Regions from separate parts of the Bacillus sp. A015 genome, predicted to be linked through region 4. Evidence: riboswitches for the same ligand, from Rfam matches in the RefSeq annotation. Region 4 holds a riboswitch; each other region holds the start of a gene.

Region 1 (2,196 bases), on a different contig from region 4:
ATCGTTTTTTAACAGCCAGCTCGTCAAGTCCAGGTTCAGTGCGCTGGTCTTGGATCGAAATGATTTCTTCTTTTAATATTTTCACTTCTTTTTCAGTGATCGGTGCTAAATCTTTAACAGCCTCAGCCATTGCGCTAATATGCTGAGGCGTCGTTCCGCAGCAGCCTCCGATAATGCGTGCGCCTTGATTTCTAAACTCTAGTGCACTTTTTCGGAAATAATCATTATCTGTATCATAGACGAGTCTGCCTTCTTCAAGAGACGGGAGACTGCTGTTAGGATAGACAGATAAATGAGAATTTTCCAAAATCGGGACGCCTTCGAGTGCCTGAATCATATGATAAGGGCCCAGCCTGCAGTTGATCCCAACGACATCAGCGCCAAGAGAGGATAGTTCAGATAAACCGTCCTTCAGCGGTGTACCGTCCTGCAAAACACCTTGCTCGTGCATGGATACGTTCATGACAATCGGGAGAGTCGTTTCTTTGCGTGCAATTTCGAGAACGGCCTTCGCCTCTTCCATATCATAATACGTTTCAAGCAATAATCCGTCAGGCTGTTCATTTAATAGGATGTACAGCTGCTCTCTAAAGCTTCGTTTGATCTCGTCTATAGAGTAGGCATTTTTGTTAAACGTTCGAATGCCGCCAATCGTTCCGAGTACATAAGCTGAGCCGGCGGCAGCTTTTGCAATTTGTACCGCTTTTGTATTGATGCGTTTTGTTTCTTCCTCTAAGCCGTAGCGGGATAGTTTAATATAATTCGCACCGTACGTGTTCGTTTGGATGATGTCAGCTCCAGCCTGCACATACGCCTCATGCACTCTTTTCACTTCATCTTCTTTTGATAAATTTAGTTCTTCAAAGCACCGGTCAATGCCGTAAGAGTATAAAAGTGTTCCCATTGCTCCGTCAGCAATCAATACGCGATTTTGTAAGTCTTGTAATAGGCCCATTGTATTCCTCCTTATTTCTATGTAACAAAAAAAGCCTTCTGATAAGAAGAAGACTTTTTGGCTGTATCGTAATTCTTCTCCTTATCTTCCAAGCAGTTGCTTGCTGGATTTAGCACCTTGGTCATAGAAAATACATTTCTACTACACCGGTTGCTGAGGCTTCACAGGGCCAGTCCCTCTGCCTCTCTTGATAAGAAAGCGATATGAACATGTCAATGAATTGAACTTCCATCAACTGTAACGAAAAAATCGGAAATAATCAATGGAAAATTTAAAATTTATCGAAAATTTATAAATTGGACGTCAATCGGCAAATCTGCTTTGCGCATGAGTGAAATGACCTCTTGTAAATCATCTTTATTTTTTCCTGTTACACGCACTTGGTCATCTTGAAACTGCGACTTCACTTTGATGCCAGATTGCTTAATGAGTGCGTTGATCTTTTTGGCATTGTCTTTATCGATACCGCTAATCAGCTTGGCACGCTGGCGTACTGTTCCGCCTAGGGCATGTTCGGTTTTTCCGTAGTCGATGTTTTTAGTTGGAACATTTCGTTTAATCAGCTTTGTCACAAGCACATCTTTTAGCTGTTCAAGCTTGAAGTCATCATCTGAGATGAGAACGAGCTCTTCTTTTTCAAGTGAAATATCACTTTTACTTCCTTTAAAATCATAACGATTTTTAATTTCTTTTAGCGCTGCTTGAATGGCGTTTTGCACCTCTGGCAGTTCCACCTTCGATACAATATCAAATGAACTTTCTTTTGCCATAACACATGACCTCCAAGTATAGATATTGCGTCTATTTTATCATGCAAACAGGGCAAGAAGAAACTTTATCGAATAGACAAATCAAAGAGTTCAGCCGCTTGCGGTATAAATCAAGGGAAGTTTGTCCACTTTAGCTAACAGAACTAGAGATGTTCATGTTGAGAGAAGTATAGTAGAATAAAGTGAATCAAAAGATGAACGAACGCTCTTTTATGGGCAGATAGGAAGGAAGAGAACATGAGACCAGGTGAGCAATTGACCTTGCAAATAGAGAACGAGATGGAGTACGGCTACTTTTTGACAGATGGTGAAGATTCTGTCCTCTTGCACCGCAGTGAGATGACAGAGGATATTGATGACAGGGATGAAGTAGAGGTCTACTTATATGTAGATCATGAAGAAAGACTAGCAGCTACGATGAAAATGCCTACAATCAATGCACATACATACGGCTGGGTAGAAGTCGTAGAC
Region 2 (2,196 bases), on a different contig from region 4:
ATACACATCTTCTTTAGTAAATAAATGCTCAAATACGGTTTCGGCCGGTAATTTTTGCTGATTCAAAATGTTAATATGGTTTTCTTCCCATTCGACGGAACGGGGAACTTCAAATTCTTTAGACAAAACCCGTCACTCCTTTACAGATTGCTGGAATAATGCGACGAGGTCAGACGCTGTTTCCACTGCATGATATTGTTTAATGAATGTTTTGCCGAGCGTAAGTGCTGCTTTTTTCTGCTGAATCCGTTTAGTTGATGATGGAATCGCATCAAGATCAGCTGCATGAGCAAGACCAATGGTTCGGCGAACAAGCTCACAGCCGGCAAAGCCTGCCGCTTCTTTTAAAATCCGGTCAAAGGTTGTTTCTAAAAAGCTGTCCGATACACTAAACGCTTCAATGCTGTCTTCTTTCCATGCCTTTGTGAACACTTCTTTGAATGTTGCCCACACATTGACGACATGGTCAAAAAGGTGCTGCTGTTCTTGTTCATTCTCATGAGATAAAGCATTCAGGAACAGATTGGAAATGAAGTGACCGATATCGAATCCGAAAGGACCGTAAAAAGCGAATTCTGGATCAATGATTTTCGTTTCCGTTTCGTTTGCAAAAATACTTCCAGTATGAAGATCTCCATGAACCAGTGTTTCAGCTGAGGTTAAGAAGATACGCTTCAGCTCTGCGGCTTTTGCTTGCAGTTCAAGATCAGCCCACAGTGCTTTTGCATCTTCTCTTAATTCCTCTTCGAAGTCATTTGTTTCACTATCAAAGAAAGGGTCTGTGAAGACGAGCTTTTCTGTGATGTCACAAAGATCAGGGTTCGTAAACTGCTTCACGAATTGTTTTTTGATTTTAGGATTTGTGGCAAAGTCAGATGTGTAAAATAGTGTTTTGCCTAAAAATTCACCGACATGATCTGATAAATGCGGATATTGTTTTCCGGCAATTAGCCCTTTTCTGACGATTTCTAAGTGTGATAGATCCTCCATTGCTGTCACAGCAAGAGCTGTATCAGAATAATAGACTGCTGGTACGAGATGCGGCGCATATTCTGACTGCTTAATCAGTGCAGCACTTTCAATTCTTGCACGATCTAATGTAAGCGGCCAGCTCTCCCCAACCACCTTTGCATAAGGCAGTGCCTGCTTGATGATCAATCCTTTTTCACGTTTGTGATCAAAAATATGAAAGACGTAATTTAAATTCCCGTCACCGATTTCAGTACATGTCAAATGACTGCTTTCTTGGATCAAACCAAGTCTAATCGCCAGTGCAACTGCCGAGCTCTCTGTTAATTCTTCATATGATGCCGTAAGTGTAACCAATTGCTTCCCCTCCAAATCATATAAAAAAGCCTCTTTCTCCTGAGAGAAAGAGGCTTGATAGCGTGTATGCTCTAAGCCTCTCTTATCTCTCAGCACATACGTCTGATGGAATTAGCACCGTGCCCTATAAGACAATTGTCTTGGCGCTGTACTTGCTGCGCCCCACTTCACAGTGGTATTAACGGTCGGTTGCTGTTGGGGTCAAAAGGCCAAATCCCTCGCCCAACTCTCGATAAGAGAAATCAATATGTAATTGTTTTGTCTGCATGCATTTCTTAATTCAAGATATTATCAGAGCTGCTCTTCACATGTCAATCTTTTTTCAAAATTGCTTTACAATTCATAAAACAATCCATTACAGTGAGTGTATTGTCACGTAACTTGAATAGAAGGTGAAAAAATGGAATTCCAGCAATCAGATGTGTTGAAACATTTACCGAAGCAGTTTTTTGCGTCGCTTGTCCAAAAAGTGCAGAAAAAAGTGCAGGAAGGAGCTGATATCATAAATTTAGGCCAGGGAAATCCTGATCAGCCAACTCCTCCGCATATTGTAAAAGCCATGCAGGAAGCGGTAGCAAAGCCCGAAAATCATCAATACTCCTCTTTTCGCGGAACAGCAAAACTAAAAAAGGCCGCCGCAGCCTTTTATGAAAGAGAATATGGTGTCACGCTTGATCCGAAGACAGAAATCGCCATATTATTTGGGGGGAAAGCGGGACTAGTTGAGCTGCCGCAATGCTTACTGAATCCAGGTGATACGCTGCTTGTCCCAGATCCGGGTTATCCTGATTACTGGTCAGGCGCTGTGCTTGCTGGAGCTCATATGGTCACCATGCCTCTTCTTGAACAAAATGATTTTTTACCTGACTA
Region 3 (2,196 bases), on a different contig from region 4:
TCGTTAGTAATTGAAACATCTGTCCGACGCCTTTTTGAATCGTGATCTCTTTTGACAGGACACCATCCTTCAGCTTCGTCCATTCACTTGGTGCAAACTGCTTCATGATGCGAATAATATTATCATTTTTCGTAATCGTTCCATCAAAATCACAACATACAATTGGTTTTTTCATTTATTCTGCTACCCTTCCCCAAAGATCAAGTGCTGCTTTTAAGTCTTGGCAAGATGATGCCTTTTCTTGGATGGACTCTTCATTTATCACCGCATCAATGATGGATCGAAATGCTTTCCCTCCGCCGATGGCTCCCCGCGGATGTCCGTGAATTCCTCCACCTGCGTTAATCACATGATCGAATCCAAAATCTTTGATCAATACTGGAACCATACCAGGGTGAATGCCTGCTGATGGGACAGGGAACGTTTTTTGAACCGTATCCTCTTTCACGCAAGCTTCATAGATACCAAGGGCATCTTTTTTCGGAAGTGCGACCGATCCATAAGGAGATGGAAAAAGGCTCAAATCAGCGCCAGCATATCGATTTAATGTACCTAAAAGAAGAGAATGTGAGAATCCATATTCAGGAGATGATGTAAACGCGCCGCTCACTGCTGGATGTGCCATAATAGGCAATTGAATGTCTGGGTCCTCAGCTAAGCTTTGCATGACATCAAGTCCATAGGCAAAGACGTTGAATAGGAGCGCATCTGCCTCGAGTTCAGCGGCCTTCCTTGCTCGATCTTTAAGATCAAAGGTTCTGCCAGTTAAATTGACGGCATACAGCGTTCGGTGCCCTGTCTCTTCATATGTTTCTTTTAATATCTTTTTTCCTTCTTTGATTCGTTCTTCAAAAGGGGCTAATGGACTTTCAAATAAAATTTCATCATCTTTGATGAAGTCAACACCGCCTAATGCCTGTAAACGGAGCTGCTCTTTTAAATCCGTCATATCACGGCCGATCACGCCTTTAAAAATACTCATCAAAAGCGGCCGATCAAACACATTTAACTTCTTTCGTATCCCCTCTATTCCAAATACCGGTCCAGGCAGCTTTCTTTTAAACCTTTTCGAAAATTCTATATCGACAAGCTTTACTTTCCCATCTAGTGAAAGCTTTCCAAATATCGTCGTTAAAACGGCTGGTAAGTCAGCTGAAAAGTTAGCCTCAGGATAAGCAATTGTTACCTCTGATTGATACAGGCCATTTTCGGCTGATGCAACCTTTTCTGTCACTTTCTCTACTCGGCCTTTATGTTTTTTCAGCTGCTCCTTTTTGAGCTGCGGCAAATCCGTCCATGATCCAACTGTTAAACCAAGCGCGATCTGCTCCGCTTTTCGGTCAATTTGTTCATCCTCTCGATGTGTTAATACGTATGTTGCCAGTAATTCACTCACTAGGAATCCCCTTTCGATTGCGTCCTCTATATGTTCAATAAAAAAACCTCTTTAAGTGCTTGGGCAGCGCCTTAAAGAGGTTTCGTCTCATTCATCCGAATCTTATCTCTCAGCGCCTGCTGCAAGAATTAGCACCGTGCTTCATGGAAGTCGGTTGCCGGGCTTCATTGGGCTAGTCCCTCTGCCTACTCTTGATAAGAATATTCGATTTTCTTCAATATTGCCTGAATTATCGCACCATTTTTTTGCGTTGTCAATGGCTTTTTTCAAATAGCTGCAAGGCAGCGATGCGCTCTGCGGCTTCTTTTAACCGCTTCTCACTTGTTAAAAGACCAACTCGGACGTAGCCTTCACCGTGAGCACCAAAGCCATTTCCCGGTGCAACGACAACATGTGCTTTCTCTAATAATACATCAGAAAAAGTTTCAGATGTATATCCTTCAGGCACCTTTAACCAGGCAAAAAATGATCCCTTTGGTGCGCTTACGTCCCACCCAATCTCTTTGCATGCAGCAATCCAAGTGTTCCGCCTTTTTTCGTACCGATCATTTTGCACCTGTACGCACGTTTGATCGCTTAGAAGTGCTTCTGCCGCTGCATCTTGAGTCGCTTTAAACAGTGACACAAACAGATGATCCTGATAAAGCTCAATGGCTTCAATGACAGAGGCATTCCCTGCTGCAAAACCAACTCTCCAGCCGGCCATATTATATGTTTTGGACAATGTGTAAATTTCAATACCCGTCTCTTTTGCTCCATCTATTTGCAGGAAGCTGACCGGCTTTTCTCCATCGAATCCA
Region 4 (2,196 bases):
AGTGAACCTGTTACCATCATTTGCACCAATGGCACGATCAGTACATCGAAGCTGGATCAGCTCGTGGACGATTTATTAGGAAAAGACGTTTACATATTAGCAGACAGTGACGATGCTGGCGACAAACTGCGGAAGCAATTTCGAAAAGAATTCCCTGAAGCACTTCATCTGTTTGTCGACAGAACGTACCGAGAAGTGGCCGCTTCACCGTCAGCCCACATTGCATCTATCCTATTAGCTGCAAACATTGATGTTCATTCGAAATATTTATGAGGGTGGACGTATATGAAAGAGATTGAAGAGCATGAATTGAAGGAGATAGAGGACGATTTATTTCTTTTGTACTTATATACTCCGTTTTGCGGAACATGCCAGGTGGCAAAGAAGATGCTGACAGTCGTAGATGCCATGCAGCCGGATGTTCCATTTTACGAGAACAATTTAAACTACTCACCAGGCTTTGCGAAAGCATTTGAAATCGAAAGTGTGCCTTGCTTTCTACTGTTTAAAAAAGGTGAGATTGTGCAAAAAGGCTATGCCTTTCACTCAGTTCCATATCTTCATGAAATGATTGAAACCGCTAAATAAAGCGGTTTTTAGTCATATTTCAAGCAATTCATTTGAAAATTTGTCGAGCTGTTTATAAAGGACAAGCCGATGTTTGTAGAGAAATGTTATGTATAACCAAATGACAGGGAGGTTATACATGTGGAAAAAGTGAAAGCCCATGGAAACGCTGGGCAGCGATTATTGTTAAAGCCGCTGCTCTCCTCATCATCCTTGAAGATTACATTTGAGGCGGAAACGGACTCTTGTACATTGATTGTGGATGAACGTGGTGAAGTGAAGAAACTGCCTGCAATTGAGTTATCGGATCTCATCTTCTATGGTGAGAGGAAAGAAATTCTACAATTATTAGATGGAGACATGTCCTTGCAGCAGCTTATCAGCAGGGGACAAGTCAAAGTCAAAGGCTCATTCCGCGCGCTTCTCAGACTAGAGGCTGTGCTTTGGCTGACGAACGGTTTTTTTCGGAAAATGATAACGTAGTCGTTTACTTGGAAATTAGCGGTTTACAGCGTTGACATATCTCGGGTAGCATGATATTCTACGTTAGTAAAAACATGAACATCACATAAAACAACATATTTTCTCTTATTAAGAGAGGTGGAGGGACGTGCCCTATGAAACCCGGCAACCGTCAGCATAGCTGAAATTGGTGCCAATTCACTCAAAGCCGCAACGCTTTGAAAGATGAGAGAAAGGCGTATTTGAAATAAAAGGCCTTTCTGCTTGCGTTGCAGTTAGGTCTTTTTTACTGATCTGGCAGCAGGCTAGAGTCATGATAGTAGAAGAATAAATGAACGTATGTGATGACAATCTATAGATTCAGCAAGAAAGCAGGTGATCAGACTGTGATCCATTTACAGAATGTATCAAAAACGTACTACTCAAAAAGCGGAAATGTTGACGCAGTGAAAGACGTCAACTTGGATATTGATAAAGGTGAAATTTTCGGAATTATCGGGTATAGCGGCGCGGGCAAAAGCTCTCTTATTCGCCTGTTAAACGGTCTGGAGCTGCCAACAGAAGGAATTGTTGAAGTGGCAGGCAACCGGATCAATGAAGTATCGAATGCGAAACTTCGTAAAGCAAGACAGGAAATCAGCATGATCTTTCAGCACTTTAACCTACTTTGGTCAAGAACAGTAAGACAAAATATTATGTTCCCGCTCGAAATTGCAGGTGTTCCGACGTCAAAACGGAGAGCCCGTGCAAATGAACTAATTAAATTGGTCGGTTTAGAAGGAAAAGAAAATGCTTATCCTTCTCAGCTAAGCGGTGGGCAAAAGCAGCGTGTGGGAATTGCGAGAGCATTAGCCAATGATCCAAAGGTTCTTCTGTGTGACGAAGCAACATCTGCACTTGATCCGCAAACAACAGATTCCATCCTTGATCTTTTAGCTGATATCAATAAACGATTAGGGCTAACGATTGTGCTCATCACACACGAAATGCACGTCATTCGCAAAATCTGTCATCGTGTGGCAGTGATGGAGAATGGACGTATTGTCGAAGAAGGCGAAGTATTACGCGTCTTCAGACAGCCGAAGGAAGAAATGACGAAGCGATTTGTGAAACAGCTCGCTGAACCAGAGGAAGCGAAAGAAACAATCGAACACGTCTTAGAGCGAG

What was found. Region 4 has a riboswitch for S-adenosylmethionine ahead of ACSLGF_RS05695 (methionine ABC transporter ATP-binding protein). Riboswitches for the same ligand answer to the same signal wherever they lie in the genome.
Region 1: linked by a shared signal. The riboswitch ahead of ACSLGF_RS10900 (bifunctional homocysteine S-methyltransferase/methylenetetrahydrofolate reductase) and the one ahead of ACSLGF_RS05695 (methionine ABC transporter ATP-binding protein) in region 4 are both predicted to bind S-adenosylmethionine.
Region 2: linked by a shared signal. The riboswitch ahead of mtnK (S-methyl-5-thioribose kinase) and the one ahead of ACSLGF_RS05695 (methionine ABC transporter ATP-binding protein) in region 4 are both predicted to bind S-adenosylmethionine.
Region 3: linked by a shared signal. The riboswitch ahead of mtnW (2,3-diketo-5-methylthiopentyl-1-phosphate enolase) and the one ahead of ACSLGF_RS05695 (methionine ABC transporter ATP-binding protein) in region 4 are both predicted to bind S-adenosylmethionine.

What each region holds. Positions count from the first base shown of each region.
Region 1 covers NZ_JBSPZB010000011.1:745-2,940, reverse strand. Annotated here, with positions in the region: gene ACSLGF_RS10900 (bifunctional homocysteine S-methyltransferase/methylenetetrahydrofolate reductase) at 1-955, opposite strand, end outside; SAM riboswitch class I at 1,034-1,152, opposite strand; gene ACSLGF_RS10895 (YajQ family cyclic di-GMP-binding protein) at 1,234-1,725, opposite strand; gene ACSLGF_RS10890 (CvfB family protein) at 1,963-2,196, shown strand, end outside.
Region 2 covers NZ_JBSPZB010000007.1:87,875-90,070, forward strand. Annotated here, with positions in the region: gene mtnA (S-methyl-5-thioribose-1-phosphate isomerase) at 1-126, opposite strand, end outside; gene mtnK (S-methyl-5-thioribose kinase) at 133-1,326, opposite strand; SAM riboswitch class I at 1,407-1,564, opposite strand; gene ACSLGF_RS08465 (aminotransferase class I/II-fold pyridoxal phosphate-dependent enzyme) at 1,727-2,196, shown strand, end outside.
Region 3 covers NZ_JBSPZB010000007.1:90,236-92,431, reverse strand. Annotated here, with positions in the region: gene ACSLGF_RS08475 (2-hydroxy-3-keto-5-methylthiopentenyl-1-phosphate phosphatase) at 1-175, opposite strand, end outside; gene mtnW (2,3-diketo-5-methylthiopentyl-1-phosphate enolase) at 176-1,396, opposite strand; SAM riboswitch class I at 1,496-1,597, opposite strand; gene ACSLGF_RS08465 (aminotransferase class I/II-fold pyridoxal phosphate-dependent enzyme) at 1,650-2,196, opposite strand, start outside.
Region 4 covers NZ_JBSPZB010000004.1:220,642-222,837, reverse strand. Annotated here, with positions in the region: gene ACSLGF_RS05710 (toprim domain-containing protein) at 1-273, shown strand, start outside; gene ACSLGF_RS05705 (thioredoxin family protein) at 286-588, shown strand; gene ACSLGF_RS05700 (SCP2 sterol-binding domain-containing protein) at 709-1,050, shown strand; SAM riboswitch class I at 1,153-1,261, shown strand; gene ACSLGF_RS05695 (methionine ABC transporter ATP-binding protein) at 1,416-2,196, shown strand, end outside.